Regions from separate parts of the Lentzea sp. NPDC042327 genome, predicted to be linked through region 3. Evidence: riboswitches for the same ligand, from Rfam matches in the RefSeq annotation. Region 3 holds a riboswitch; each other region holds the start of a gene.
What was found. Region 3 has a riboswitch for glycine ahead of gcvP (aminomethyl-transferring glycine dehydrogenase). Riboswitches for the same ligand answer to the same signal wherever they lie in the genome.
Positions count from the first base shown of each region.

Region 1: it holds a riboswitch for glycine, as region 3 does, so the genes downstream of both, gcvH (glycine cleavage system protein GcvH) here and gcvP (aminomethyl-transferring glycine dehydrogenase) in region 3, are expected to answer to the same signal.
Region 2: it holds a riboswitch for glycine, as region 3 does, so the genes downstream of both, gcvT (glycine cleavage system aminomethyltransferase GcvT) here and gcvP (aminomethyl-transferring glycine dehydrogenase) in region 3, are expected to answer to the same signal.

Region 1 covers NZ_JBEZBX010000009.1:144,953-152,347, forward strand. The annotation lists gene AB0A63_RS23815 (MFS transporter) at 1-1,112, shown strand, start outside; gene AB0A63_RS23820 (TetR/AcrR family transcriptional regulator C-terminal domain-containing protein) at 1,122-1,802, shown strand; gene ald (alanine dehydrogenase) at 1,882-2,994, opposite strand; glycine riboswitch at 3,216-3,308, shown strand; gene gcvH (glycine cleavage system protein GcvH) at 3,370-3,750, shown strand; gene AB0A63_RS23835 (L-serine ammonia-lyase) at 3,782-5,146, shown strand; gene AB0A63_RS23840 (helix-turn-helix domain-containing protein) at 5,153-5,509, opposite strand; gene AB0A63_RS23845 (TROVE domain-containing protein) at 5,599-7,182, opposite strand.
Region 2 covers NZ_JBEZBX010000005.1:116,080-123,474, forward strand. The annotation lists gene AB0A63_RS14350 (DUF1295 domain-containing protein) at 1-43, opposite strand, end outside; gene AB0A63_RS14355 (cyclopropane-fatty-acyl-phospholipid synthase family protein) at 40-1,293, opposite strand; gene AB0A63_RS14360 (hypothetical protein) at 1,529-2,083, shown strand; gene glyA (serine hydroxymethyltransferase) at 2,333-3,598, opposite strand; gene gcvT (glycine cleavage system aminomethyltransferase GcvT) at 3,612-4,706, opposite strand; glycine riboswitch at 4,803-4,894, opposite strand; glycine riboswitch at 4,895-4,985, opposite strand; gene AB0A63_RS14375 (DUF3817 domain-containing protein) at 5,031-5,333, opposite strand; gene AB0A63_RS14380 (hypothetical protein) at 5,348-5,731, opposite strand; gene AB0A63_RS14385 (helix-turn-helix transcriptional regulator) at 5,861-6,352, opposite strand; gene AB0A63_RS14390 (hypothetical protein) at 6,517-6,696, opposite strand; gene AB0A63_RS14395 (CaiB/BaiF CoA-transferase family protein) at 7,034-7,395, opposite strand, start outside.
Region 3 covers NZ_JBEZBX010000006.1:360,780-368,174, forward strand. The annotation lists gene AB0A63_RS18545 (aldo/keto reductase) at 1-505, opposite strand, end outside; gene AB0A63_RS18550 (YafY family protein) at 493-1,464, opposite strand; gene AB0A63_RS18555 (DUF3224 domain-containing protein) at 1,514-1,891, shown strand; gene AB0A63_RS18560 (maleylpyruvate isomerase family mycothiol-dependent enzyme) at 1,896-2,555, shown strand; gene AB0A63_RS18565 (class I SAM-dependent methyltransferase) at 2,565-3,170, shown strand; gene AB0A63_RS18570 (hypothetical protein) at 3,183-3,365, shown strand; gene gcvP (aminomethyl-transferring glycine dehydrogenase) at 3,411-6,302, opposite strand; glycine riboswitch at 6,453-6,548, opposite strand; gene AB0A63_RS18580 (MerR family transcriptional regulator) at 6,647-7,213, opposite strand.

The DNA.
Region 1 (7,395 bases), on a different contig from region 3:
GGGGGTTCATGGGCGTCGGGGCGGCGTTGCTGATGCCCGGCACGCTGGCCGTGCTGATGCAGCTGTTCGACGAGGAGGAACGCCCGAAGGCCATCGGCATCTGGGCAGCGGTCACCAGCCTCGGCTTCGCGGCCGGTCCGGTGATCGGCGGCGCGCTGATCAAGCACTTCTGGTGGGGCTCGGTGTTCCTGATCAACGTGCCGGTGGCGCTGCTCGCGATCGCGGCGGTGGCGTTCCTGGTGCCGGAGTCGAAGGACCCGGCCGTGCGCAGGCCGGACGTGCTCGGCTCGGTCCTGTCGATCATCGGCATGGTCTCGCTGGTGTACGCGGTGATCTCGGTGCCGGAGAACGGGTTCGGCTCGCCGCAGTTCGGCGTGCCGCTCGCGCTGGGGCTGGTCGCGATGGCCGTGTTTGCGTGGTGGGAGCGGCGCACCACCGACCCGATGCTCGACCTCGGGTTCTTCGCCGACCGCCGGTTCACCGGTGCCGTGGCGTCGGGCGTGCTGGCGGCGTTCGGCATGGCCGGCTCGCTCTTCCTGCTGACGCAACACCTCCAGGGCGTGCTCGGCTACAGCCCGCTGGAGGCGGGCCTGCGCGTCGCGCCGATGGCGATCGCGTTGCTCGTCACCAGCAACACCCTCGGTCAGCTCGTGCTGAAACTGGGTGCCGCCAAGGCGATGCTGCTCGGCATGACGGTCGTCGCGGGCGGCGTGGTGCTGCTCTCGATCGGCACCACCTACCCGCCGACGCTGGCCGGGCTGGTGCTGATCGGCGTCGGTGTCGGTGTGGCCCAACCGGTTGCCGTCAACGCGCTGATGGGCGCGATCCCGCCGGAACGCGCCGGCATCGCCTCCGGCCTGTCGTCCACGCTGACCGAGCTGGGCTCGTCGTTCGGCATCGCGATCCTCGGCGCGCTGCTGTCCGCGCGGTTCGTCGCCGCGCTGCCCGACGGAGTGCCGGGACGGTCGCTGTCGGAGGCGCTGCACAGCGGCGCGGACCTGACCGTGGTGCGCGAGGCGTTCTCGTCGGGCATGAGCGTCAGCCTGGTGGCCGGCGCCGTGTCCGTGTTCCTGGGAGGTGTTGTGGCGAGCGTGCTGCTGCGGCGTGCCTAGTATCGAGCCGTGGACAGCGTGTGGTTCGGCAAACCCAGGCCGGCGAGCGGCCAGCACCTCGGCCTGAGCCGGGAGGCCATCGTCCGCAAGGCGATGGAGGTGCTGGACGAGCACGGCCTGGCGAAGCTGTCCATGCGCAAGCTCGCCGCCGAGCTGGGCGCGGCCCCGATGTCGCTGTACTGGCACGTGCCCACCAAGGACGCGCTCATCGAGCTGTGCCTCGACGAGATCTACGGCGAGTTCCCGCGCCCGGCCCCCGGCGCCGCGTGGGAACCCGCGCTGCGCGAGATGATGCACGCGTTCCGCCGTCTTGCGCTCGCACACCCGTGGTGGGTGCGCGGCATCGGCGAGTTCACCACCATCGGTCCCAACGCCGTCGCCATGGCCGACGCGATGCTCGAACCCATGCGGGCGGCCGGCCTGACGATGGTCCAGGCGTCGCAGGCGATGTCGGCGGTGTCGAGCTTCGTCGTCGGGTACACGACGGCGGAGGCGAACTTCCGCAGCCGCGGCGGCCACGACGAACCGCCACCGGACCTCGGCCGGATCGCGGACCTGTACCGGGAGAAGCACCCCCGCTACGTCGAGATGCTGGACCAGCAGGAGCTGTGGTCGCTGGAGGGGCAGTTCGAGTTCGGGCTGGACTGCGTGATCGACGGGGTCAAGGCGCGGGTGGCCGCGCTGCGGTGACCGCGAGGAGGCGCGCCCGTGAAAGGCGAAACCCCCGCAGCGTGCTCCGCGTGCGGGGGCTCCTCCATCCGACTGGCTCTCAGACCACGGACTCCAGCGGCGTGTGCACCAGGCCGGTCGCCTCGGCCACCGGGCCGTTGGTCAGCTGACCGGCGTGCGCGTTGAGGCCCAGGGCGAGCGAACGGTCGTCCTTCAGCGCCTTCTCCCAGCCCTTGCCGGCCAGCGCGACCGCGTAGGGCAGCGTCACGTTGGTGAGCGCGTAGGTGGAGGTGCGGGGGACGGCGCCGGGCATGTTGGCGACGCAGTAGAACACCGAGTTGTGGACCTCGTAGGTCGGCTCGGCGTGCGTGGTGGCGCGCGAGTCCTCGAAGCAGCCGCCCTGGTCGATGGCGATGTCGACGAGCACCGAACCCGGCTTCATCTCCGCGACCAGCGCGTTCGAGACGAGCTTCGGGGCCGCGGCACCCGGCACCAGGACGGCGCCGATGACCAGGTCGGCCTCGCGGACGGCCTGCTCGATCGCGAACGAGTTGGACGCGAGCGTGCGCAGGCGGCCCTGGAACTGGGCGTCGATCTGGCGCAGGCGGTCGACGTTGGTGTCGAGGATCTGCACGTCGGCGCCCATGCCGACGGCGATGGTGGCGGCGTTGACACCGGCCACACCGCCGCCGATCACGACAACGCGGGCCGGGGCGACACCGGGGACGCCGCCGGGCAGCACGCCGCGGCCACCGGAGGGCTTCATCAGGCTGAACGCGCCCACCTGCGGGGCGAGGCGGCCCGCGACCTCGGACATCGGGGCGAGCAGCGGCAGCGAGCGGTTCGGCAGCTGCACCGTCTCGTAGGCGATGGCCGTGGTGCCGGAGGCCAGCAGGGCCTCGGTCAGCGGCTTGTCGGCGGCGAGGTGCAGGTAGGTGAAGAGGGTCTGGCCGGAGCGCAGGCGGGGGTACTCCTCCGCGATCGGCTCCTTGACCTTGAGGACCAGGTCGCCCTCGGCCCAGACGTCGTCGGCGGTCGGGAGGACCTTCGCACCCGCGGCGAGGTACTCCTCGTCGGTGATCGCGGAGCCCAGACCGGCGCCCTGCTCGACGTACACGTCGTGGCCCCGGCTGGTCAGCTCGTGGGCCCCGGCCGGCGTGAGGGCGACGCGGTACTCGTGGTTCTTGATCTCGCGAGGAACGGCGATCCGCACGATGACTCCTCCGTTTCGGCTGGCTGCTATCTCACAATGTGGGGCAGCCGGGAGGTCATGTCACTGTGCGGGTTGCACTGTTCGGGACCAGGCCGGTTGTGCTGCTGGGACAAAGCGACCTGCGCCACGCCTGTACCGGTCCCGCGTTGACACCCGGTGGCGGGCCCACATAGCGTTCCCACCGGAACTGAATAACGGCCGCGGTGCCCCTGACGGGCACCAGAACCCGGGTGGGAGAGACCTCGACGAGCTGGTCGGGGCGCCGAAGGGGCAAGCTCCCGCACACTCTCAGGCAGCAAGACCACTCGGGGTAGGCAACTCTGCACGGCGGAGGGGGCGCACGTTTCCTGCCCGTCATCTGCCAGAGGAGTCGCCGTGGAGTTCCCCGAGAACCTGCTCTACACCGCCGAACACGAGTGGGTCGACTGGACGCCGGGCACCCAGGACCCGTTGACCTGCGGGATCACCGAGTACGCCGCGGACGCGCTGGGTGACATCGTCTTCGTCCAGCTCCCCGAGGTCGGGGCCGAGGTCGTCTCCAACCAGGTCTGCGGCGAGCTGGAGTCCACCAAGTCCGTCAGCGACCTGTTCTCCCCGGTCACCGGCGAGGTCCTCGAGGTCAACACCGCCGTCGTCGACGACCCGGCGATCATCAACACCGACCCGTACGGCGCCGGCTGGCTGTTCAAGGTGCGCGTGGACTCCGCGGAGGACCTGCTCACCGCGGCCAAGTACGCCGAGCTCACCTCGGACTGACCCGCTCGCACCCACCACGAAGGACTGATCAGTGGCGATCAGCGTTTTCGACCTGTTCTCCGTCGGCATCGGGCCGTCCAGCTCGCACACCGTCGGCCCGATGCGCGCCGCCGCCATGTTCGTCGAGAAGCTCGGTGCCCGCGCGTCCGAAGTGGACCGCGTGCACGTCGAGCTGTTCGGCTCGCTCGGCGCCACCGGGCACGGCCACGGCAGCCCCAAGGCCGTGTTCCTCGGCCTGGAGGGCAACCTCCCGGAGGAGGTGGACCCCGCGGCCGCCGCCCACCGCGTCGAGGAGATCGTCGCGAGTGGACGGCTGCGGCTCGGCGGCACGCACGAGATCGGCTTCGCGCACGACCGCGACCTCGTCATGCACCGCCGCAAGTCGCTCCCGTTGCACCCCAACGGCATGAGCTTCGAGGCGTTCCGCGGTGACGAGCCGGTCGAGCACGCCGTCTACTACTCGATCGGCGGCGGCTTCGTCGTCGACGAGAACGCGTCCGGCAGCGACCGCATCAAACCCGACTCGACCCCGCTGCCGCACCCGTTCCTGACCGGCGACGAGCTGCTCGCGCGCTGCCGAGAGACCGGCCTGTCGATCAGCGAGATCATGATGGCCAACGAGCTGTCGTGGCGCTCGGAGGAGGAGGTGCGGGCCGGGCTCCTGCACATCTGGCACGTGATGCAGGAGTGCGTCGAACGCGGCTGCACCGAGCAGGGCATCCTGCCCGGCGGTCTCAAGGTCCGCCGCCGCGCCGCCGAGATGCGCAAACGGCTGGAGGGCGAGCACTTCGTCACCGACCCGCTGCGCGTCATGGACTGGGTCACGCTCTTCGCGCTGGCCGTCAACGAGGAGAACGCGGCCGGCGGCCGGGTCGTCACCGCGCCGACGAACGGCGCGGCCGGCATCGTGCCCGCGGTCCTGCACTACTACACCAGGTTCGTGCCCGGTGCGAACGACGACGGCGTGGTGAGGTTCCTGCTCACCGCGGGCGCCATCGGCGTGCTGTTCAAGGAGAACGCCTCGATCTCCGGCGCCGAGGTCGGCTGCCAGGGCGAGGTCGGCTCCGCGTGCTCGATGGCCGCCGGTGGTCTCGCCGAGGTCCTCGGCGGCACCCCGGAGCAGGTCGAGAACGCCGCCGAGATCGCCATGGAGCACAACCTCGGCCTCACCTGCGACCCGATCGGCGGCCTGGTGCAGATCCCGTGCATCGAACGCAACGCCGTCGCGTCCGTCAAGGCGATCACCGCGGTGCGCATGGCGTTGCGCGGCGACGGCTCGCACTTCGTGTCGCTGGACAAGGTCATCAAGACCATGCGGGACACCGGCAAGGACATGTCGGTGAAGTACAAGGAGACGGCGCGCGGCGGTCTCGCCGTCAACGTCATCGAGTGCTGAGGCCGGTCAGGGCCTGGCGTCGTACCGGCGCTGGGCCTCGATCACGTCCGGCATCCGCGACTCCAGCAGCACGATCAACGCCATCAGCTTCTCCGCCGTCTCGCGCCCGAGCGGCGTGAGGCTGTAGTCGACCCGCGGCGGGTTCGTCGGCTGCGCGTCGCGGTGCACGAGCCCGTCGCGCTCCAGCGCGTGCAACGTCTGGGACAGCATCTTCTCGCTGACGCCGTCGACCCGGCGGCGCAGCTCGTTGAACCGCAGCGACCCGTCGACCAGCGCGCTCAGCGTCAGGCTGCCCCACCGGCCGGTGACGTGCTCCAGCGTGGGACGTGACGGGCACGCCTTCGCGAACACGGTGAACTCCATGTCCGCGAGGGTACCCCATTGCACTTACGAAAAGTTAGTGCTCGCTCGGACGGCAGGCCCGCACACAGCGCGTGTGCGGGCCTGCCTGCTCAGAACGGCCAGTCGGCGTCGCGCCCCGCCTCGATCAGCGGAACCGCGCGGAACGTCGCGTCCGTCAGGCCGCCGAACTCGTGCCGGTTCCCCGTGCCCGACGCGAACGCCCCCTGCCGGTACCCGCCCAGGTTGAACCCGTAGACCGGCACGTGCCGCGGCACGACGTCGTCGACCCCGGCACCGCCCGGCCCGGCGACCGTCTGCATGTCCGAGATGATGAACACCCGGTCGTGCCCTCGGTACGAGCTCTTCAGCGCACCGATGACGTCGGTGCCGTGCCCGACCTCACCGACCCTGCCCAGGAACCGGTCGACCTCGCTGATGACCGACGCCCCTCGCCGCAGCTCGTGGCGGAACACGCCGGTCGCGAACCCGTGGACGTCGACCTGCTCGCCCTTGGCCCCGAGCGCCACGCCGAACACGGCCGCGGCCTTGGCCGGCGTGACCTTCGAACGCGCCGAGTAGCCCGTGCAGGTCATCGACCCCGAGGTGTCGATCAGCACGAGCGACCGGCCCGGCAGCGCCGGCAGGTTGCCCAGCGACGCCTGCAGCGCCCGGTCGAGCGCGTGGCCCCAGCGCAGGCTCGGCGCCGCCTCGTACGCCGAGAGGAAGCGGAACGGGAACTGCCGCGACCGCGCCACCTGGCCGGGGTCGGCCAGCCGGGCCGCGACCTGCGCCGCGACCTCGTCCGACACGCCCGCCTCGTCAAAATTCCTGAGGTTGCGGATCGCGGCCATGAAACCCATCGACGGTGCCAGTGCCTCCCACACCTGCGCCGTCATCGGACCCTGCAACCACCCGGCCACCGACTCCCACGTCATCCCGGCCCGCCGCAGCACGTCCGCCGCGTCCGGTCGCCCGAACAACGCCCGGCGCTGCTCGACCGGCCACGCCATCAGCTCCCGCCGTGCCGCGACGGTCCGCAGCGACTCGGGCACGGTGACGTCCGGGTCGCGGCGGCGGTCGAGCACGTACTGGAACAGGTCGCCCTGCCAGGCCGCGCTCGGCGACGGGTGCACGAGGTTCAGCACGTCGGCCACGCGGAAACCGCGCGCCTCGCTGTCCCACTTGAGCACCGACCGCTCGTCGTAGAGCCGCCGCACCGCGTCCGCGATGCCGCGCTTGACGGGCTTCGGCACGGCCCGGCCGTGGACCGCGGTCCAGTAGGCCAGCAGCTCGCCCGGCTCGTCCGCGCGCTGCAGCACCGACGCCACGACCGCGCGGTTCGTCACGCCCGCGTCGGCACCGGCCTCGAGCCGCGCCTTCACGAACTCGGCGGCGCCGACCAGTGCCGCGGTCCGCATGTTCGCCTCGCCGCGCAGCCACGCCAGCATCCGCGCCGTCCACTCGGGATCCTGCAACGCCGCCGTGCGCACCAACTGCGCGTAGCGCTCGTCGCGGGTGCCGCCGCTCTCGTAGAACGTCTGCTCGCCGCCCATGTTCGACACGGCCAGCAGGAACAGCTCGCCCAGCGCGGTGCGCTCGTAGCCGACGCCGCCCTCGTGGGTGCGGCCGGACCGCTTCGACCCGATGGGGCTCTTCCCGAACGGACGCGCCTTCAGGACGTTGAACTTCGACATGGCTCTTCCCCCTCGGGAGGCGAGACGGGGGAGCGCACAGCGGACAGGAATCCGGCTGACGGGATTCGAACCCGCGACCGCCCCATTTGCGGTGAAAGGTTTCGCACCGGGTGCACGTACAGACAACCACGCCACGCCACCGAATTGTTCTCAGGAACTCGGTGGCGTGGCAGAAGGGTGGCCCGAGGTCAAGGCGCAGAAGGTGACTGCCCA
Region 2 (7,395 bases), on a different contig from region 3:
TGAGCAGCACCAGCACCACGAGGAAGCTGACCGGGTAGCTCACCGGGCCACCAGCTCACGGCGCACGCGCGGCATGCCGCTGCGGCCGTTCTCGCTCGTGCGCACAGCGAGGACCTGGTCCACGCCCATCCGTCCCTCCTCGAACGTCAGCGCGCCGCCGGCGAGGTAGAGCCGCCACACGCGCGCCTGACCCTCGCCGACGAGCGCGACGACCTCGTCCCACCTCTCTTCGAGCGTCCGTGCCCACGCGCGGACGGTCCAGACGTAGTGCTCGCGCAACGCGTGCACGTCCCGGATCTCCAGCCCGGCCGCCTCCAGGAACCCGGTCGTCTGGCTGACCGGTCGCATGTGCATGTCCGGTGCCACGTACGACTCGATGAACGCACCACCGCCCGGCGCGTTCCGGCCGCGCGACATCTGTTGCAGCAGCAGCCGCCCCTCTGGCTTGAGCAGCCGGTGCAGCGTCGCGGCGTACTCGGGGTAGTTCCGCTCGCCGACGTGCTCGCCCATCTCGATCGTGGAGATCGCGTCGAACGGTTCGCCGCGCACCTCGCGGTAGTCCTGCAGCCGCACCTCGACCCGGCCCTCCAGCCCTTCGGCCGCGATGCGCGAGAGGACGTGCTCGCGCTGCTGAGCGGAGATCGTGACCCCGGTGGCGTGCACGCCGTAGTGCTTCGCCGCGTGGATGATCATCGAGCCCCACCCGCAGCCGACGTCGAGCAGCCGCAGGCCGGGCTGCAGGCCGAGCTTGCGGCACACCAGGTCGAGCTTGTTGTGCTGCGCCTGCTCCAGTTCCTCGTCCTCGGCGGTGAAGTACGCGCACGAGTAGGCCATGCTCGGGTCGAGCACGAGCCGGTAGAAGGCGTTGCTCAGGTCGTAGTGGTGCGAGATCGCGTCCCGGTCCCGCTTCTTGCTGTGCAGCGCGCCTTTGAGCCGTGCCTCCTCCTTCGGCGCGTCCGGGTTGCGCCCGACCACCTTGAGGTCCAGCGCGAGCCGCACCACCTCGGTGAGCTTCGGCCTGCGCGTGACACCGCGCCGCACCAGCCCCCAGACCTGGGAGAGCCCGGCCGCGAGGTCGCCTTCCACGTCGAGCTCGCCGCTCACGTACGCCCGCGCGAGCCCGAGCTCGTTCGGGCTCCACACGAGCCGGCGCAGCGCGTCGCGGGAGCGGAGCACGAGCACGGTCCCGTCCTGTGGGCCGGCCACGCTCCCGTCCCACGCCCGAATCCCGATCAGAAGCGGCGCACCCAGCACCCGTTCCGCCACTCCTGCCAGCTGACCAGCGACGACCATCCTGCACCTCCTGCGAAACCGGCTCCGCCTGACGTTCGGGACGGCAAGAGGTTCGGTTCGTTTCTGAACCGAGACGCAACCACGCCCGTATGGCCCGGTAGAGCGAACGACGGACAAGGAGGACATGAGTGTGATCCGACGTAACCGCATTGCCATCGGGCTCGCCGCGGGACTGGCAGTTGTGCTGGGTCTTGGTGTCTGGAGCGCCACGGGAAGTGGCACGAACTCGAAGCCGGTGGCACAGACCGAAACCGACCTGGGCGTCCTCGGTGACTACGGCGACGTGGGTCAGCCCCCGGTGCTCCAGGAACCCGCTCAGGCGCCCGAGACCCCGGTTCAGCAGCAGGCACCGGAGACCCCGGCCGCGCAGCAGCCCCCCGCAGCCGCACCGGTCAGCTCGCTGAAGCTGGTCGGCAAGCCGGTCGACAAGATGGGCCTGGTCGTCCAGGACGGCGACGGCCGCACGATGTACCGCTTCGACAAGGACACCCCGAAGCCGGAAGGCAAGTCGAACTGCAACGGCCAGTGCGCCATCACGTGGCCGCCGCTGCTGTCGGACACGATCCCGCAGGTCGAGGGCATCGACTCGAAGCTCGTCTCGCTGATCACCCGCGCTGACGGCAAGAAGCAGGTCGCGATCGACGGCTGGGCGCTCTACGCCTACTCGCAGGACCCGAAGCCGGGTGCCTGGAAAGGCCAGGGCGTCGGCAACACCTGGTTCGTGATCCAGCCCGACGGCAAGCGCAACGTCGAATGCCTTCCCCCCGGCGTGACGGTGCCCGCGGCCTAGTCCCCTTGCAACGACCATCCCGTTAGGACGGTCCACCTGACACACACGACACCCTGACACGCGAAACCCCGGCCCTGGGGAAGGGGCCGGGGTTCCCGTCGTTCCGCTCTCACCCGATCGAGTGGTCTTTCACGTCACGCGGGGGCCCCGCGTTCCCCACAGGGAAACGCGGGGCCCCCGCGTGACGTTCGAACAGGCGGCGAAGGGGCGGCGCCGGAGGTCCGGTGCCGCCCCTTCGTTGCCGCAGGGTCAGAGCGTGGAGTACAGCGGGTGCTTCGCGGCCAGCACCTCGACGCGGGCGCGCAGCTCGTCGATCGCGGCGCCCGGCTTGAGGGCCTCGGCGATCACGTCGGCGACCTCGGTGAAGTCCCCCTCGCCGAAGCCGCGGGTGGCCAGTGCCGGGGTGCCGATGCGCAGACCCGAGGTGACCATCGGCGGGCGCGGGTCGTTGGGGACCGCGTTGCGGTTGACCGTGATGCCGATCCGGTGCAGCACGTCCTCGGCCTGCTTGCCGTCCAGCTCGGAGTTGACCAGGTCGACCAGGACCAGGTGCACGTCCGTGCCGCCGGTCAGCACCTTCACGCCGGCCTGCGCGACGTCGGGCTGCGAGAGGCGGTCGGCGAGGATGCGGGCGCCGTCGAGGGTGCGGCGCTGGCGGTCGGCGAACTCCTCCGACGCGGCGTGCTTGAACGCCACGGCCTTGGCGGCGATCACGTGCTCCAGCGGACCGCCCTGCTGGCCGGGGAACACCGCCGAGTTGATCTTCTTGGCGATGTCGGCGTCGTTCGACAGGATCACGCCGCCGCGCGGACCGCCGAGGGTCTTGTGCGTCGTCGTGGTCGTGACGTGGGCGTGCGGGACGGGCGAGGGGTGCAGGCCCGCGGCCACGAGGCCCGCGAAGTGCGCCATGTCGACCATCAGGTAGGCCTCGACCGAGTCCGCGATGCGGCGGAACTCGGCGAAGTCCAGCTGGCGCGGGTAGGCGGACCAGCCGGCGACGATCAGCTTCGGGCGGTGCTCGGTGGCGAGGCGCTCGACCTCGGCCATGTCGACGCGGCCGTCACCGTCGGAGACGTGGTACGGCACGACGTTGTAGAGCTTGCCGGAGAAGTTGATGCGCATGCCGTGGGTCAGGTGACCGCCGTGCGCGAGGTCCAGGCCGAGGATCGTGTCGCCGGGCTGCAGCAGCGCGAACATCGCGGCGGCGTTGGCCTGGGCGCCGGAGTGCGGCTGGACGTTGGCGAAACCGGCGCCGAAGAGCGACTTGATGCGCTCGATGGCGAGGCGCTCGACGACGTCGACGTGCTCGCAGCCACCGTAGTAGCGGCGGCCGGGGTAGCCCTCCGCGTACTTGTTGGTCAGCACCGAACCCTGGGCCTGCAGCACCGAGACCGGCGTGAAGTTCTCCGAGGCGATCATCTCGAGGGTGCCCTGCTGGCGCGCCAGCTCGGCCGCAACGGCCTGCGCGACCTCGGGGTCGTACTCCGCGAGGGAGGCGTTGAACTGGTCGGACATCTGGAGGATCTCCCTACTTGGCGCGCTTGTAGAACGGAAGTGCGACGACCTCGACCGGCTGCTTCTTGCCGCGGACGTCCACCAGCAGAGGGGTGCCGGGCGCGGAGCTCGCCCGGTTCACGTAGGCCATCGCCACCGAGTAGCCCAGGGTCGGCGACAGCGCGCCCGAGGTCACCTCGCCGACGACCTCGTCGCCGTTCAGCACGGCGTAACCGTGGCGGGGCGCGCGGCGCTCGGGGGTCTTCAGGCCGACCAGCACGGAGTCCACATCGGACTCGGACACCTCGGTCAGCGCCTCGCGGCCGACGAAGTCGCCCGGCTTGTCGAGCTTCACGACCCGGCCGAGACCCGCGTGGTACGGGGTGAGCGAGGTGGTCAGCTCGTTGCCGTACAACGGCATTCCGGCTTCCAGGCGCAACGTGTCGCGGCAGCCGAGACCGCACGGCTTGAGCTCGTGCGGCTGCCCGGCCTCCAGCAGCGCCGTCCACACTGCGGCGGCGTCGTCGGGCGCGACGAACAGCTCGAAGCCCTCCTCGCCGGTGTAGCCGGTGCGCGCGAGCAGCGCGTCCACCCCGGCCACCTTCGAGGGGTAGGAGGCGTAGTACTTCACCGTCGACAGGTCGGTGTCGGTCAGCCCGGCCAGGACCTCCACCGACTTCGGGCCCTGGATCGCGATCAACGCGTAGTCCGTGGACCTGTCCGTGACGACGGTGTCGAACCCGGCGGCCCGCTCGACGAGCGCCTCGGCGACCACGGCGGCGTTCGAGGCGTTGGCGACGACCATGAACTCCTCGTCGCCCAGCCGGTAGACGATCAGGTCGTCGACCACGCCGCCGTCGGCCTGGGTGATCATCGTGTAGCGGGCCTTGCCGACCGCGAGCGCGGAGATGTGGCCGACCAGCGCGTAGTCGAGTGCGGCACCGGCCTGCGGCCCGGTCAGCACGATCTCACCCATGTGCGTGAGGTCGAACAGGCCGGCGGTGGTGCGCACGGCGTGGTGCTCGGCCAGCTCGCTGGAGTAGCGCAGCGGCATCTTCCAGCCCGCGAAGTCGGTGAACATCGCGCCGAGCGACTCGTGCTCAGCGTTCAGTGGCGTGAGGCGGGACATCAGAACGCTCCTCCAGGGTGCGCCGAAGAGCCGGGCCAGGCCGGCTGAGGCAACAGAAGAATGACACGGTCCACCGGAGACTCCTCACCAGAGCGAGCCTCCCCCTCTGTCATGAGCCTGAGAGCTTCGTCGCCGGAGCGACTTGCACCGTGGGCGAGGCTCCTGATGAGCCTGCTTTCCAGAGTTGCCTTCGTCGTGCGGTATCTGTGCCTGAGAGATTCCGGGGAGGAGTTGCTCCTTCGGCGCTCCCGCTGAAGGGAGCTCTCCCGCGCGACATCGACGGCCGTGTTCAGTTGGTTGCCCCAGACGCTAGCAGGCCGAACGTCACAGCGGCACGCCCTGAGCAGTCTTCTCCACCACCTTGCGCTCCGCCCAGAACGACAGGAACGGGATCGTCCCCGCGACCAGCACGAGCGCGGTGCCCTTGATGGACCAGCGCAGCTTCAGCGCCAGGTCGACCGAAAGCACCAGGTAGATGGCGTAGAGGAACCCGTGGATCGGGCCGACGACCTTCATCGCCTGGTCCATGCCGGCGGCGTACTTCAGCACCATCGCCACGACCAGCAGCAGCAGGAAGACACCGACCACGTAAGCCATGACCCGGAACCGGGTCAACGCACCCTTCATCTGCCCGCCTTCGCTCAACGACCGTCCCGCGCGTTGAGGTCCGCGAGCATGCGGTTGTAGGCCGCGAGCTCCGCGTCTTCTTCGTCGTCGAAGTGCTCGACAGGCGCGGGTTTGACGGCGTCAACGGTAGTCACCGGTGCGACGGGGGGTGCAACCGGCTCCGGTGCGGAGAGAGCCTCGTCACGGCGCTGGCGCGCGAGACGGCGGAACCGCCACACCATGAAGAGGGGGAAGAGGCCGAAGAGCGGCCACTGGAGCACGTACCCGAGGTTCTGGAACGTGCCGCTCGCGGACTCGAAGCGCTGCCACTGCCACCACGCGAGCCCGCAGCAGAGGACCAGCGCCGCCAGACAGGCGAGCGCGATCAGCACACGCTGGGGAGTAAGGAGGCCGCGCACGACCTCCACACTACTGGGGTGAGGCCTCCTGTCAGGAGGCCACCCGTGAGGGGTAGCGCGCCACGGGAGCGCGCGTGCCCGTTTGCGAGTGAACTTCGGGGCTGCCGATGCCTCGACAGCCCGCTTCTCCTACGCCACGCCGTCCCGGCGCTGCCTCTGCAGACGAGCAACGCACCAGGCCGCGGCCGAACCGCGGCGGAGGTGCTGGAGAACCGTCATCGGTCCCAGGCGCCTTCCGAGGTCGGCAGGCGTGAGGCCGGCGGCGCGGTAGTCGAGCGCGCGCTGGTCCAGCGGGCTGATGCCCGCGTCCCACCACTGCTCGGCCTCGGCGACGTCGCCCACCAGCTGCCAGTAGCTCGCCGCGGCGGCGAGCAGTGCCTCGGGTGCCTCCGGCGCCCGCTTGCGCATCGCGGCCACGTAGGCCGGATCCGCCGAGTCGACCTTGACCAAGCCACGCGGCCCACTCCTGCCTCCCCGCTGCACGGGGATGCCGGGCGCCGAGGGGGGAGCCTCCGCGAGCCACGCGTTCTTGATCCGGTTCACCTCCTGCATCTCTGCGTCGTCAGACCGTTCAGCCGCCCACTGCTGCAACAGCTCGTGGACCCCGGAGTCCTCGACCATCCATGCCTCCTCGTCGGTCGGGGATCGGCCATTGCAGCGGAAGGTATTCGGTAGGTCTGACAATCGCCAGACCCTGAATCGCCAGAACACCCGTTACCAGTGCGTGATTGGCCTCATTCCACCCGTCCGGCTCAACGCGGAGGGCCGAGGATCACCGAGGGTCACTAGGCGACGGGGGTGGCCGTCCCGAAGAGGCTCCTGACGAAGGTGATGATCGACTCCGCACCCTCGCGCAGCCAGCCGAGGGCCGTCTGGACCCCCGACGCGGACTCTTCCGGCTGGGTGATCAGGAGGAACAGCACCAGCGCGACGCCCGCCAGCACCAGCACCTTCTTGAGGTTCACAGGTCCCTCTCCGTCCATGTCGCTCACAGGTGGGGCGGCGAACCGCCCGTGTCACCCGACATGCTCCCTCATTCACCCGTGCGATGAACAACCACCACGCCAGGCAGGGCGGCGGATCCACCGCCACCGCACGTCTGCACCGGGCCTGTTGTCACTCGAATGGCGGCTAAAGCCGCCGGTTTCCAGCGCCGATGTCCTGGGCACGAGGTGAGCGCGAGGACCCTCGAATCCCACAGCTTGGACAAGACACAGGTGCACCGGGCCTCACCCGGATGCCGAATGCCCGGCATCACGCTCCGTCACGGCGTGGTGTCGTCATTAATGCGCCTCCGACCGTTCACGCAATTGCTCCAGCCCGCCGCAGTTCCGCAATTCGGTCTTCCGCCACACCCATGTTCGCGAGCACTTCCGCGGTGTTCGCCCCGACCGGCACCGGAGGGGTCGGAACCGCCGCCGGGGTCCGGTCGAACCGGGGCGCCGGCGCCGGGTGCCGCACACCGGCGACGTCCACGAAGGTGGCGCGCTCCGCGGTGAACGGGTGCTCCGCCGCCTCGGCGGGGGTCAGCACCGGCGCCAGGCAGGCGTCCGTGTCCCGCGCGAGGTCGGCCCACTCGTCCCTGGTGCGGGTCCTGACCGCCGCCGCGATGTGTTCGCGCAGCTCAGGCCACCGGGCCGGGTCGTTGCGCGACGGTGCGTCCG
Region 3 (7,395 bases):
GCATCTCCTCCTGCTGCAGCAACGGGTGCAGCTCGATCTGGTTCACCGCCGGGGTGGTCGGGAACTCGTCGAAGAGGCGCTGCAGGTGGCGGGTGTGGAAGTTGGAGACGCCGATGGCCCGCACCCGGCCGTCGGCGTAGAGCTGCTCCAGCGCGCGCCACGTCTCCGGGTACAGCTCGCGCCGCGGGGTCGGCCAGTGGATGAGGTAGAGGTCCAGCACGTCGCGCCGCAGGCGGCGCGTGCTCGCGTCGAACGCGCGCAACGTCGAGTCGTAGCCCTGGTCGGAGTTCCACAGCTTGGTCGTGACGAACAGGTCCGGCACGCCCGCGATCGCGTCGCCGACACCGGACTCGTTGCGGTAGGCGGCGGCCGTGTCGATGCTGCGGTAGCCGGCCTCGATGGCGGTCGTGACCGCACCGGCCACCTGGTCCTCCGGCACCTGGAAGACGCCGAAGCCGAGTTGGGGGATCCGTACTCCGTTGTTCAGCGAGATCAGCGGAACCATGCGGGTAGCTTCGCACCGTTGTAGAGCCGGTGCATCGCCTCGATCGCGGCCACGACCTCGCGGCGCAGCTCGTCGGGTGCCACGACCTCCACGTCGGGGCCGAACTTGAGCAGGTCGGGCAGGGCGTGCCGGAGCGACTCGGTCGGGAAGCCGAACTCCTCCCCCGGCTGCGGTGCGAGCTGTGCGACGACCTGGGCCTGGTGGCCGCTGAGCAGGTACCGCGCCTTGTCGAGACCGGCACTGGTCATGCGCACGGTGACGCGTTCGCCGTACATGCGGGCCTCGAACTCCTCGGACCACCCGGCCCAGAAGGCGGCGAGGTCGAAGTCGTCCGGCCGGTCGAACGTCTCGTCCAGGACCTCCAGCTCCAGCACCCGCGACACCCGGTAGGTGCGCAGGCTGCCGACGAAGTACCAGGTGCCCGCCTTGAGGACGAGACCGAGCGGGTCGACCTCGCGGGTGACGGTCTGCTGCCCCCACCGCCGGTAGGTCATGCGGACGCGGCGCTGCTCCCAGACGGCGTCGGCGATGGTGGCGAGGTGCGCGGTCGGTTCGTCGCCGCGGAACCACGTCGGGGTGTCCAGGTGGAACCGCTGCCGGATCTGCTCGGCCCTGGCGCGCAGCTCGGTGGGCAGCGCGGCGAGGAGCTTGAGCTGGGCCGCGGCGGCGAACTCCTGGAGGCCCAGCTCCTGGGCGGGACCGGGCAGGCCGGTGAGGAACAGCGACCGCGCCTCACCGGAGGTCAGTCCCGTGAGCCGGGTGCGGTAGCCGTCGACGAGCCGGTAGCCGCCGGCCGGGCCGCGGTCGGCGTAGATGGGGACGCCGGCGGCGCCGAGGGCCTCGACGTCGCGGTAGATGGTCCGGGGCGAGACCTCCAGCCGGGCCGCCAGCTCGTCGGCGGTCATCCGGCCGCGGGACTGGAGCAGCAGGAGCACCTGGATGAGCCGGCTCGACTTCATGCCACAAACCTGACATGAACTGTCAGGTTCTGCCAGCAGGGTGGGGTCCATGAAGGCAACCGGAACCATCGAAGTGAAGAGCTGGGACGAGAAGACCTGGGACGGCCGGTCCTACCGGGACGTCGAGGGCCGCAAGCTCACCGAGGCGCACGTCCAGTTCGGGTACGCGGGCGACATCAGCGGTACGGGCAGCTGCCGGTACCTCATGTACTACGGCGACGACGTGGCGTGGACGACCGCGATCGAGGAGGTCACCACGGACGAGGGCACGCTGGTGCTGCGGCACGTCGGCGCCTACCGGTCCGCTGTGGAGGGGTCGATCGAGGTCGTCGACGGCACCGGGCGGTTCCTCGGCGCGAAAGGTGCGGTGACCGTGGACTGGGCGGAGGATGGCAGCGGCACCTACGCGCTGGAGTACGAGGTCTGAGCCCATGACCAACGCCCCCGTCTACGACGCCGCCCAGCAGCGCATCACCGAGCTGGTGCGCGGCCGGGACCCGCAGACGCCCGTCGCGGCGACTCCCGGCTGGTCGGTCAAGGACGTGGTGGCGCACCTGGCCGGCGGTCTGCGCGACTTCGCGGACCGCCGGTTCGACGGTGTCGAGTCCGGCGAGTGGGGTGAACGGCAGGTGCGCGACCGCCGCGGCAACTCGCTCGACGACGCCTTCGCCGAGTGGGACGCGAACCGGGAGCTGGCCGCTCCGCTCTTCGACACGCCCATGGGCTCGGTGCTGATCGCCGAGGTCGTGGCGCACGAACACGACCTGCGCGCCGCGCTGGGCGTGCCCGGCGACCGGGACCCGCAGGTGGTGCGTGCGGCGTTGACCCGGCCGTTGCAGCAGCTCGACCAGCGGATGCGGGAGAACGACGTGCCCGCGCTGCGGGTGGTGCTGGAGCACGGCGACCGCGTGCTCGGGCACGGCGAGCCGGAGGGGACGCTGCGCACGACGTCGTTCGAGCTGATGCGGGCCATCGGCGGGCGGCGGTCGGTGGACCAGATCAGGGCGATGGACTGGGACGGTGACCCGGACACGTGGATCTCGTCGCTGGCGTTGTCCGGAAGGCACCGCGCGGAGCCGTTCGAGGAGTAGGTTCCCGGCGTGACCGACTGGCTGGCAGACACCCGCGAGTCCTACGACACGGTCGCCGCCAGTTACGCCGACTACACGCGCGGCCTGCTGGACGGGATGCCGCACCTGCGGGCGGCGTTGCGGCTGTTCGCCGAGGAGGTGGACGGTCCCGTCGCCGACGTCGGCTGCGGCCCCGGCGACGTCACGGCACTGCTGCACGGGCTCGGCGCGGACGCGTTCGGGATCGACCTCTCCCCCGCCATGGTCGCGCTCGCCCGGCGGAACCACCCCGGGTTGCGGTTCGAGGTCGGGTCGATGACCGACCCGCTCGGCGACCGGGTCGGCGGGGTGCTGGCCTGGTGGTCGCTGATCCACGTGCCGGACGAGCTGGTCCCGGTGGTGCTCGGGCACTTCCGGGACGCGCTGCGGCCGGGCGGGCTGCTGCAGCTGGGTTTCCACGTCGGCGACCGGACCAACTTGAAGACGCGGGGCTACGGCGGGCACCCGATGCGCGTGCACGTCCACCTGCGCCGGCCGGAGCGGGTGGCGGCGTGGCTGCGGAACGCCGGGTTCGCGGTCGAGGCGCAGTGGCTGCTCGGCGAGGACGGCGCGGTGCTGTTCGCCCGGCGCGGGTGAGACCATTCCACCGTGGCAGAGGAACAGACGTGCCAGCGGTGCGGTGAGGCCGTGGAGCTGGCCCCGGAGGACTTCGAGCTGTTCGAGCGGATGCACCCGGACTGCTTCCACTTCGCGTTCGAGCACGACCTCACCAGGCCGGGCATCACCGAGCAGGAGAACTGCGGCGACGAGACCTGTCCGGTCGGAGCATGAGAGGAGGGGCGCACCCCTGGGTGCGCCCCTCCTCCGCGGTGTGGATCAGCTGCTGTAGGCCTCGAGGGGCGGGCAGGAGCAGACCAGGTTGCGGTCACCCTTCGCGCCGTCGATGCGGCGGACCGGCGGCCAGATCTTCGGAGCACCGGTACCGGCCGGGTACACGGCCTCCTCGCGGGTGTACGGGTGGTCCCACTCGCCGACGGTCACGCAGGCCGCGGTGTGCGGTGCGTTGCGCAGCGGGTTGTCCTCGACGGGCCACTCGCCGGCGCCGACGCGGTCGATCTCGCGCTTGATGGCGATCATGGCGTCGATGAACCGGTCGATCTCGGCCAGGTCCTCGGACTCGGTGGGCTCGACCATCAGGGTGCCGGCGACCGGGAACGACATGGTCGGGGCGTGCAGGCCGTAGTCGGCCAGGCGCTTCGCCACGTCGTCGACCGTCACGCCGGTGGCCTTGGTGATCGGGCGCAGGTCGAGGATGCACTCGTGGGCCACGAAGCCGCCCTCGCCGGTGTAGAGGACCGGGTAGTGCTCGTCCAGGCGGCGCGCCACGTAGTTCGCCGCGGCCACGGCGGTCAGGGTCGCGCGGCGCAGGCCGTCGCCGCCCATCATGCGCGCGTACGCCCACGAGATCGGCAGGATCGACGCGGAACCCCACGGGGCCGCGGAGATCGGGCCCACGCCCGTCTCGGGGCCCGCGGTGGGCTGCAGCGGGTGGTTCGGCAGGAACGGGGCGAGGTGGGACTTCACGCCGATCGGGCCGACGCCGGGGCCGCCGCCGCCGTGCGGGATGCAGAACGTCTTGTGCAGGTTCAGGTGCGAGACGTCCGAGCCGAACTTGCCGTAGCGGGCCAGGCCGATCAGCGCGTTGAGGTTCGCGCCGTCGACGTACACCTGGCCGCCCGCGTCGTGGACCAGGCCGCAGACCTCGCGGACGGTGTCCTCGTACACGCCGTGGGTCGACGGGTAGGTGATCATGATCGCGGCCAGGTCGTCGGCGTGCTCGGCGACCGTGGTGCGCAGGTGGCCCATGTCGATGTTGCCCTTGTCGTCGCACTTCACGACGACGACGCGCATGCCGGCCATGACGGCGGACGCGGCGTTCGTGCCGTGCGCGGACGACGGGATCAGGCAGACGTCACGGGCGGAGTTGCCGTTGGCGCGGTGGTAGGCGCGGATCGCCAGCAGGCCGGCGAACTCGCCCTGCGAGCCGGCGTTCGGCTGCAGCGACACGGCGTCGTAGCCGGTGACCTCGGCCAGCCACGCCTCCAGGTCCGACACGATCGTCAGCAGGCCCTTCGCGTCCTCGACCGGCGCGAACGGGTGCAGCGTCGAGAACTCGGGCCAGGTGATGGACTCCATCTCCGCGGTCGCGTTCAGCTTCATCGTGCAGGAGCCGAGCGGGATCATGCTGCGGTCCAGCGCGACGTCCTTGTCGGACAGTGCGCGCAGGTAGCGCAGCAGCGCGGTCTCGGAGCGGTGCGCGTGGAACACAGGGTGGGTCAGGTAGTCCGAGGTGCGGCGCAGGTCCGACGGGATGCCGTCGGCGGTGTCGGTGTCGATCGCGTCCACATCGGACCCGGTCACGCCGAACGCCTCCCACACGGCGACGACGTGCGCACGCGTGGTCTTCTCGTCGCAAGCGACCGCCACGACGTCGGCGTCCACGAGGCGCAGGTTGATGCCGAGCTCGCGGGCCTTCGCGACGACCTCGGCGGCACGGCCCTCGACGCGCACCTGCACGGTGTCGAAGAACTCGCCGTGCACGACGTCGAGACCGGCCTCGCACAGGCCCGTCGCGAGGACGGTGGCCAGGCGGTGCACGCGGGTCGCGATGGCGCGCAGGCCCTCGGGGCCGTGGTAGACCGCGTACATCGAGGCGATCACGGCGAGCAGCACCTGCGCGGTGCAGATGTTCGAGGTCGCCTTCTCGCGGCGGATGTGCTGCTCGCGGGTCTGCAGCGCCAGGCGGTAGGCCAGCGAGCCGTCAGCGTCGACGGAGACGCCGACGAGGCGGCCGGGCAGCTGGCGCTCCAGGCCGGAGCGGACGGCCATGTAGCCGGCGTGCGGGCCGCCGAAGCCGATCGGCACGCCGAAGCGCTGGGTGGTGCCGACGACGACGTCCGCGCCGATCTCACCGGGCGGGCGCAGCAGCGTCAGCGCCAGCAGGTCGGCGACGACGACGGCCTGCGCGCCGGCGGCGTGGATCTCCTCCACCAGCGCGGCCTGGTCGCGGACCACACCGGACGCACCGGGGTAGGACAGCAGCACGCCGAAGAAGTCACCGCCCAGGCCCAGGCCCTCGATGCCCTGCGACAGGTCGGCGACGACGACCTCGATGCCCAGCGGCTCGGCGCGGGTCTCGATCACGGCCAGCGTCTGCGGCAGCGTGTCGGCGTCCACGACGAACTTGTTCGACTTCGCCCTGCCCGCGCGGCGCACCAGGGTCATGGCCTCGGCGGCGGCGGTCGACTCGTCCAGCATGGACGCGTTGGCCATCGGCAGGCCGGTCAGGTCGCCGACCATCGTCTGGAAGTTCAGCAGCGCCTCCAGGCGGCCCTGCGAGATCTCCGGCTGGTACGGCGTGTACGCGGTGTACCAGGCGGGCGACTCCAGGACGTTGCGCAGGATCACGCCCGGCGTCACGGTGTCGTAGTAGCCCAGGCCGATCATCTGGGTCATCGGCCGGTTCTGGGAGGCGAGCGCGCGCAGCTCGGCCAGCGCCTCGGTCTCCGTGGCGGGCGCCGGCAGGTCCAGCACCAGGTCGCGCTCGTGGATGGACGAGGGCACCGCGTGCTGCGCCAGCTCCTCCAGCGATCCGACACCGATCACGTCGAGGATGCGGGCGAGCTCGGCGGGGCGCGGGCCGACGTGCCGGTCCGCGAACGGGGTGCCGTGCTCGAGAGCGGCGAGCGGAATGCGGTCCTGCGTCATCTAACGCCTCCGGGGGGCTGCGGGCACACGTGTCCTGGTGCCCTCCCCGCTCTGTCCGTACCCGGCATCGGGCGCCTGAGAGGTTCACCCGCCACGAGAGCGGGCTTTCACCGTCGGCGGGATCTCGAGAGATCCGCTTTCCAGAGGCGTCTCGCTCACGCGGTCCTGGGTGCCTGAGAGGTTCCCGGGGAGGAACTTGCTCCTTCGGCGCCGGGTGCAGCACCCGGTCTCTCCCGCCTGAGTTCAGCGACTACCCGTGAAGAGTACCCGCAGGCAGGCCCGCCAGTCCCCACCGACGCGACCTACGTCTCAGCGACGGGACCGGCTGAGCCGGCGACAGCGGGTCAGCCGGTCGCGCGCTCCCGGCGGCGGCGGGTCAGCTCGTCCTCGGTCATCGGCGCGATTTCCACGCCGTCCGCACGTTCGGCCGGGAACTCGTGGATGGTCCCGCTGATCTCCCGCATCGCACCGCTCACCGCGATGCCGAACACGCCCTGCCCGCCCTGGAGCAGGTCGACGACCTCCTCGGGGGAGGTGCACTCGTAGACGGTCGTGCCGTCGGAGAAGAGCGTGATCCGCGCCAGGTCCTGCACGCCGCGGCGGCGCAGGTGGTCGACGGCGACCCTGATGTTCTGCAGCGAGACCCCGGTGTCCAGCAGCCGCTTCACGACCTTCAGGACGAGGATGTCCTTGAAGGAGTAGAGCCGCTGGCTGCCGGAGCCGTGCGCCATCCGCACCGTCGGCGCGACCAGGCCGGTCCTGGCCCAGTAGTCGAGCTGCCGGTAGGTGATCCCGGCGATCTGGCACGCCGCGGGTCCCCGGTAGCCGACGAGTTCGTCCGGCAGCGAGGAGTCCGGGAACAGCTCACCCTGCTGCCCGGATTCGGCCCGCAAGGGCGCTTCCTCGACCACGCCTGCCTCCCCTCGCCAACGGCCACGAAAGTCGGGGCCGTCAAGCCGCCTGGTCCACTCGCGCAGACCGGCGACGTCCACTCGAGTTCGACGGTAAGACCGCTCCGAGGGCAGGTCAACGCGACGCGCGGGGAGTGTTGGCCCCCAACCTGAGGCGGGGGTCCGCACCGTCACCCGAACTA